Regions from separate parts of the Streptomyces sp. Rer75 genome, predicted to be linked through region 1. Evidence: predicted binding sites of a transcription regulator. Region 1 holds the regulator's gene; the other holds the start of a gene.

Evidence for each region. Region 1 encodes HrcA, which represses chaperone genes, less so after heat shock. Its sites were predicted from a motif close to TTNGCACTCNGNNNNNCNGAGTGCNAA; they were not measured.
Region 2: groL (chaperonin GroEL) is a predicted target of HrcA. The motif match lies at 1,372-1,398, and genes of this name have one in related genera.

The regions. Positions count from the first base shown of each region.
Region 1 covers NZ_CP058693.1:3,424,185-3,428,111, reverse strand. The annotation lists gene HYQ63_RS14660 (DUF3097 domain-containing protein) at 1-104, opposite strand, end outside; gene HYQ63_RS14655 (MBL fold metallo-hydrolase) at 128-850, opposite strand; gene hrcA (heat-inducible transcriptional repressor HrcA) at 1,027-2,043, shown strand; gene dnaJ (molecular chaperone DnaJ) at 2,044-3,177, shown strand; gene HYQ63_RS14640 (nitronate monooxygenase) at 3,253-3,927, shown strand, end outside.
Region 2 covers NZ_CP058693.1:4,678,982-4,682,908, reverse strand. The annotation lists gene thrC (threonine synthase) at 1-327, shown strand, start outside; gene HYQ63_RS19645 (MoaD/ThiS family protein) at 324-602, shown strand; gene HYQ63_RS19640 (cold-shock protein) at 1,033-1,239, shown strand; gene groL (chaperonin GroEL) at 1,561-3,186, shown strand; gene murQ (N-acetylmuramic acid 6-phosphate etherase) at 3,301-3,927, opposite strand, start outside.

The DNA of each region.
Region 1 (3,927 bases):
ACCTCCTCGACCACGAGGTCCGGGTCCGCGGGCACCTCGGGGGCGGGCTGCTGCCGCTTCCAGGGCGGGGTCAGATCCGAGTCGTACTGTCGGCTGCTGCGCATCCGGATGACGATAGCGCGGCGGGTTAACGGGACACGCCGAAGCGGGCGGCCAGTTCGTCGCGTTGGTCACGTACGAAGGCCGCGTCCACGACCGACCCGTGCCCCGGCACGTACCGCGCGTCCTCGCCGCCGAGGGCGATCAGCCGGTCGAGGGCGGCGGGCCAGTGGGCGGGGATCGCGTCGGGTCCGGCCTGGGGCGGGCCCGACTCCTCGACCAGATCGCCGCAGAAGACCACCTCCGGCCGTCCCGGGACCAGAACGGCCAGGTCATGGGCGGTGTGCCCGGGGCCCACGTTCGCCAGCAGCACGGACCGGCCGCCCAGGTCGAGGGTGACCTCCCCGGAGACCGCGTGATGCGGCGGTACGAGGTGATCGGCGGCCTCGGCGGCGGCGCCGGGGGCCACCCCGTGCCGTACCGCGTCCTCGCGCAGCGCGTCCCGGTCGCGGCGCAGCAGGGCGTCCAGACCCGTGGCCCCGTACACCTCGCAGCCCGCGAAGGCGGCCGTGCCCAGGACATGGTCGAAGTGCGGATGGGTGAGCGCGATCCGGGTCGGCCGGCGGCCGGTCAGCCGGGTGATCTCGGCCCGCAGCGCCGCGCCCTCGCGCAGCGACGAGCCGGTGTCCACCACGAGGACGTCCGTATCGCCGACGACCACGCCGACCGTGCAGTCCCAGTCCGGCAGCCGTCGGCGGGCGACATCGGGCGCGAGCTGTTCCCACCCTGCCTCTTCCCAACACGTCTTCATACCGAGACGCTAGCTCCAACAGCGATAGCGTGACGTGTGGCCGGGGCGCCGGCGGGGGGCGGCTCTTGCCGTGGCCACCGCACCCCGCCGTACACTGGCTGAGGGGTTCTGGCACTCGTGACCATTGAGTGCCAGAAGGACGACCTGATGACACGGCTGGACTGGAGGTGCGCGGGGTGCTCAGCGAACGCAGACTCGAAGTGCTGCGTGCCATTGTCCAGGACTACGTGGGCACCGAGGAGCCGGTCGGCTCCAAGGCGCTCACCGAGCGGCACCGGCTGGGGGTCTCCCCGGCCACGGTGCGCAACGACATGGCGGCGCTGGAGGACGAGGGCTTCATCGCCCAGCCGCACACCAGCGCCGGGCGCATCCCCACGGACAAGGGCTACCGGCTCTTCGTGGACAGGCTGGCCGGAGTGAAGCCGCTGTCCGCTCCGGAGCGGCGCGCCATCCAGAACTTCCTCGACAGCGCCGTCGACCTCGACGACGTGGTGGGGCGCACCGTCCGGCTGCTGGCGCAGCTGACCCGGCAGGTCGCGGTGGTGCAGTACCCGTCGCTGACCCGTTCGACGGTGCGGCACGTGGAGCTGCTGCCGCTGGCCGTGGCCCGGGTGATGCTGGTGCTGATCACCGACACCGGGCGGGTCGAGCAGCGCATGGTGGACTGCCCGACTCCGATCAGCGACGACTCGCTGGCGGATCTGCGGGCCCGGCTCAACAGCCGGGTCGTGGGGCGGCGGTTCGCGGATGTGCCGCAATTGGTGCAGGATCTTCCGGAGTCCTTCGAGCAGGAGGACCGGGGGACGGTCTCGACCGTGCTGGCGACGTTGCTCGAAACGCTTGTCGAGGAGACCGAAGAGCGGCTGATGATCGGCGGCACCGCGAACCTCACGCGTTTCGTGCATGATTTCCCCCTGACGATCCGGCCCGTGCTGGAGGCACTTGAGGAGCAGGTCGTCCTCCTCAAGCTGCTCGGCGAGGCCAAAGACTCGGGTATGACCGTGCGCATCGGGCATGAGAATGCTCACGAGGGGCTGAATTCCACCTCGGTCGTCGCGGTCGGCTACGGTTCGGGCGACGAAGCCGTCGCCAAACTCGGCGTGGTCGGACCGACCCGCATGGACTACCCCGGAACGATGGGAGCGGTACGCGCAGTGGCACGTTACGTCGGACAGATCCTGGCGGAGTCGTAAGTGGCGACGGACTACTACGCAGTCCTGGGCGTGCAGCGCGATGCCTCGCAGGACGAGATCAAGAAGGCATTCCGCCGGCTCGCACGTGAGCTGCACCCGGACGTGAACCCGGATCCGAAGACCCAGGAGCGGTTCAAGGAGATCAACGCCGCTTACGAGGTGTTGTCGGATCCGCAGAAGAAGCAGGTCTACGACCTGGGCGGGGACCCGTCGGGTTCGGCCGCGGGCGGCGGCGCCGGTGGCTTCGGCGCGGGCTTCGGCAACTTCTCCGACATCATGGACGCCTTCTTCGGCACCGCCTCGCAGCGCGGACCGCGGTCCCGTACCCGGCGCGGCCAGGACGCCATGATCCGCCTCGACGTGGAGCTGAACGAGGCCGCGTTCGGCACCACCAAGGACATCCAGGTCGACACCGCGGTGGTGTGCACCACCTGTAGCGGTGAGGGCGCGGCGCCGGGCACCTCGGCGCAGACGTGCGACATGTGCCGCGGACGCGGTGAGGTCTCGCAGGTGACGCGGTCCTTCCTGGGCCAGGTCATGACCTCGCGGCCGTGCCCGCAGTGCCAGGGCTTCGGCACCGTGGTGCCGACCCCGTGCCCGGAGTGCGCGGGGGACGGGCGGATCCGCTCGCGGCGCACGCTGACCGTGAAGATCCCGGCCGGTGTGGACAACGGCACCCGCATCCAGCTCGCGGGCGAGGGCGAGGTCGGCCCGGGCGGCGGCCCGGCGGGCGACCTGTACGTGGAGATCCACGAGGTCCCGCACCCCGTCTTCCAGCGGCGCGGCGACGACATGCACTGCACGGTGACGATCCCGATGACCGCGGCGGCCCTCGGCACCAAGGTGCCGCTGGAGACGCTGGACGGCCTGGAGGAGATCGACATCCGGCCCGGCACCCAGTCCGGCCAGTCGGTCCCGCTGCACCAGCGCGGCGTCACCCATCTGCGCGGCGGCGGCCGGGGCGACCTGATCGTCCACGTCGAGGTGACGACCCCGACCAAGCTCGACCCGGAGCAGGAGGAGCTGCTGCGGCGGCTGTCCAAGCTGCGCGGCGAGGAGCGCCCGACCGGGGAGTTCAAGCCGGGGCAGCAGGGGCTGTTCTCGCGCCTGAAGGACGCGTTCAACGGACGGTAGGCGCCGCCGGTGAGCGCCTTCGGCGGACGCTGATCCGGTGACGGATCGCCGCGGAGGGCATGGCACCATGTGCCCATGTCCTCCGCGCTGACCGATCTCGCTCGGTACCCGATCGTGCAGGCTCCGATGGCGGGCGGGGCCTCCTGCCCGCAGCTCGCCGCCGCTGTCATCGAGGCCGGGGGCCTCGGCTTCCTCGCCGCCGGTTACAAGACGCCGGAGGCGATGTACGAGGAGATCAAGCAGCTGCGCGGGCTGACCGGCCGCCCCTTCGGCGTCAACCTGTTCATGCCGCAGGCGCCCAGCGACCCGGCCGCCGTCGCGGTCTACGCCGACCGCATCGCGGGCGAGGCATCCCGCTACCAGACCGCGCTCGGCGACCCGGAGTCCGGCTCCGACGACGCGTACGACGCCAAGCTGGCGATCCTGCTGAACGACCCGGTCCCGGTGGTCTCGTTCACCTTCGGCTGTCCCACCCGCGCCGTGCTGGACGCGTTCGCCCGGGTGGGCACCCGGACCGTCGTCACCGTGACCTCGCCGGTGGAGGCGGAGACCGCCCAGTGGGCGGGCGCCGACGCCGTCTGCGTCCAGGGCGTGGAGGCCGGTGGCCACCAGGGCGGCTTCCGCAACGACCCGGCCGACGACGCCCCCGGCGCCGTGCTCGGGCTGCTGTCGCTGGTCGCGCTGGTGCGCGAGACCGTGCAGATCCCGATCATCGCGGCGGGCGGGCTGATGCGCGGCTCGCAGATCGCC
Region 2 (3,927 bases), 1.3 Mb from region 1:
ATCGGCAACCCGGCGGACGGCCCGTACGTCCTCGACATCGCGCGCCGCACCGGCGGGGCGGTGGAGGACGTCACCGACGAGCAGGTGGTCGACGCGATCAAGCTGCTCGCCCGCACCGAGGGGATCTTCGCGGAGACCGCGGGCGGCGTGACCGTCGGCGTGACCAAGAAGCTGATCGAGGACGGGCTGCTCGACCCGTCCCTGACGACCGTCGTCCTCAACACCGGCGACGGCCTCAAGACCCTCGACGCGGTGGCCCCCACCACGGGCCCCTCCGCCATCATCCGCCCCACCCTTGACTCGTTCCGAGAGGCTGGCCTCGCATGAGCGTCAACGTCCGAATCCCGACCATCCTGCGTACCTACACCGGCGGCCAGGCCGAGGTCAGTGCCGAGGGTGCGACCCTCGCCGAGGTTCTGGCGGACCTGGAGAAGAACCACGCGGGCATCTCCGCGCGCGTCCTGGACGACACCGGCAAGCTGCGCCGCTTCGTGAACGTCTACGTCAACGACGACGACGTGCGGTTCGCCGAGGGCCTGGCCACGGCCACGCCGGACGGCGCCGGGGTGTCGATCATCCCCGCGGTCGCGGGTGGCTGCTGACGCCCCATCACCCCGCTCACCTCTGGAAATCGCCTCGTCCGGGAAGAACCGGACGGGGCGATTCCGTGTGTGGAATCGCGATACAGTTGCCCCGCTTCCCCGTCGGGCGCGGGCTACCTCATCGGCCCCGGCGCCGGAACCGCATATGAGAACTCGTCAACTTGTGCGCAAAGTGTGTGCGCGATTTGTCGGGTTGGTACCCTATGTCCGGTCGGGTTTGCCCGAACTTCACAGGACTTCTCCACTTTTAACCGATCGGCCGTGCCCAGAATTCTCGTCCAATTGACCTGTTGCAGAGGGCGTTGGGACGGATACATTCAGCGGCGGTCGACGCGTTCCGGCGCACACCCCCCTCGACTCGGGGGGTGAGGTCTGACCCGGGTCCGCGGAGTGCGGTCCTGCGCAAGGGCCAGCAATAGGGGAGTTAGGAATGGCTCAGGGCACCGTCAAGTGGTTCAACGCGGAGAAGGGGTACGGCTTCATCGCGGTCGACGGTGGTGCGGACGTATTCGTCCACTACAGTGCGATCCAGATGGACGGTTACCGCACCCTCGAGGAAGGCCAGCGGGTCGAGTTCGAGATCTCGCAGGGCCAGAAGGGCCCGCAGGCGGACATGGTCCGCGTGGCCGTAGGCTGACGCGCCGAACGCGACGCAGCTGACTGAAGTAGCCGGAGGGCCCGTACCCCGCGAGGGGGCGGGCCCTCTGGCATGCCGCGGGTCCCCTTCCCCGGGGCCCCGCCCCACGCCTCTCTTGACGCCCGTCGGGCGCTTGCACTCTCATGGGGCGAGTGCTAATTATTGCGTTAGCACTCTGAAGGTGAGAGTGACAGAAGGATCGGGTCGGTGAGGCTCGCCGGCGCCGCGCGGGGCAAGGAACCGCACGGCAGGCAGGCCGTCCGTCGCGGGCGCCAGGCGCGGTCCGGAGCAATCCACCCCGTCTTGGGAGGACCACTTCACATGGCCAAGATCATCGCGTTCGACGAGGAGGCGCGGCGCGGCCTCGAGCGCGGGATGAACCAGCTCGCCGACGCCGTCAAGGTCACCCTCGGCCCCAAGGGCCGTAACGTCGTCCTCGAGAAGAAGTGGGGCGCCCCCACGATCACCAACGATGGTGTGTCCATCGCCAAGGAGATCGAACTCGAGGACGCGTACGAGAAGATCGGCGCCGAGCTGGTCAAGGAGGTCGCGAAGAAGACGGACGACGTCGCCGGTGACGGCACGACGACCGCGACCGTCCTCGCCCAGGCGCTGGTCAAGGAGGGCCTGCGGAACGTTGCCGCGGGCGCCAACCCGATGGCCCTCAAGCGCGGCATCGAGAAGGCCGTCGAGGCCGTCTCCGCCCAGCTGCTCGAGCAGGCCAAGGACGTGGAGACCAAGGAGCAGATCGCCTCCACCGCCTCCATCTCCGCCGCCGACACCCAGATCGGCGAGCTGATCGCCGAGGCCATGGACAAGGTCGGCAAGGAAGGCGTCATCACCGTCGAGGAGTCGCAGACCTTCGGGCTCGAGCTCGAGCTCACCGAGGGCATGCGCTTCGACAAGGGCTACATCTCCCCGTACTTCGCGACGGACATGGAGCGTATGGAGGCGTCGCTCGACGACCCGTACATCCTGATCGTCAACTCGAAGATCACCAGCGTGAAGGACCTCCTCCCGCTGCTCGAGAAGGTCATGCAGTCCGGCAAGCCGCTGCTGATCATCGCCGAGGACATCGAGGGCGAGGCGCTGGCGACCCTGGTCGTCAACAAGATCCGTGGCACCTTCAAGTCCGTCGCCGTCAAGGCCCCGGGCTTCGGTGACCGCCGCAAGGCCATGCTCGGCGACATCGCCATCCTCACCGGTGGCACCGTCATCTCCGAGGAGGTCGGCCTCAAGCTGGAGAACGCGGGCATCGACCTGCTCGGCCGCGCCCGCAAGGTCACGGTCACCAAGGACGAGACCACCATCGTGGACGGCGCCGGCGACACCGACCAGGTGCAGGGCCGCGTCAACCAGATCCGCGCCGAGATCGAGTCCTCGGACTCGGACTACGACCGCGAGAAGCTCCAGGAGCGCCTGGCGAAGCTGGCCGGCGGCGTGGCCGTCATCAAGGCCGGTGCCGCGACCGAGGTCGAGCTGAAGGAGCGCAAGCACCGCATCGAGGACGCGGTGCGCAACGCCAAGGCCGCCGTCGAGGAGGGCATCGTCGCCGGTGGTGGCGTGGCCCTGCTCCAGACCGTCTCGGTGTTCGAGAAGCTGGAGCTCGAGGGCGACGAGGCCACCGGTGCCCAGGCCGTGCGCCTGGCCCTGGAGGCCCCGCTGAAGCAGATCGCCGTCAACGCCGGCCTCGAGGGCGGCGTCGTGGTGGAGAAGGTGCGCAACCTGACCCCGGGCCACGGCCTCAACGCCGCGACCGGTGAGTACATCGACCTCATCGCCGAGGGCATCATCGACCCGGCCAAGGTCACGCGCTCCGCGCTCCAGAACGCCGCGTCGATCGCCGCGCTGTTCCTCACCACCGAGGCCGTCATCGCCGACAAGCCCGAGAAGGCCGCTCCGGCGGGCGCCCCGGGCGGCATGCCGGGCGGTGACATGGACTTCTGATCGGCTTCGGCGCCCCGCGCGCCGGTCGGTCATACCGTCCACTGACGACGGCGGGGCGGCACCCTTTCTCCCAGGGGTGCCGCCCCGCCGCCGTGTTTCCGGGGTTTCGGGGCGCTACGCCCCGGCCGCTTCGAGGGCGGCCCGCAGATGGCCGTTCGCCTCGCCGAGCAGCTTCTCGGCGGTGGGCGCGTCCACGCCGCCGAGGATCGTGAGGATGGCGTTCTTGGCCTCCCAGTCGGTGGCCGTCAGCGCGCTCTCGATCTGCTCGTCCGTGGCGCCGGTCGCCAGAGAAACGATACGGCGCGTGCGCGCCCGCAGCTTCTCGTTCGAGGCGCGCACATCGACCATCAGATTCCCGAAGGTCTTGCCCAGCCGGATCATGGTGATGGTCGAGAACATGTTGAGCACGAGCTTCTGCGCCGTACCCGCCTTGAGCCGGGTGGAGCCGGTGAGCAGCTCCGGTCCGACGACGACCTCGATGCCGTGCTCGGCGGCCGCGGCGAGCGCCGAGCCCGTATTGCACGACAGCCCGACGGTGAGCGCCCCCCGGCGGCGGGCGTGCTCGACGGCGCCCACGGCGTACGGGGTGCGGCCGGAGGCCGAGACGCCCACGACCGTGTCCTGCGGGCCGACCCCGATCCGGTCCAGGTCCTCGGCGGCCAGCTCCGCGCTGTCCTCCGCGCCCTCCACGGACGACACCATGGCGGTCTCCCCGCCCGCGATCAGGCCGACCACCCGGTC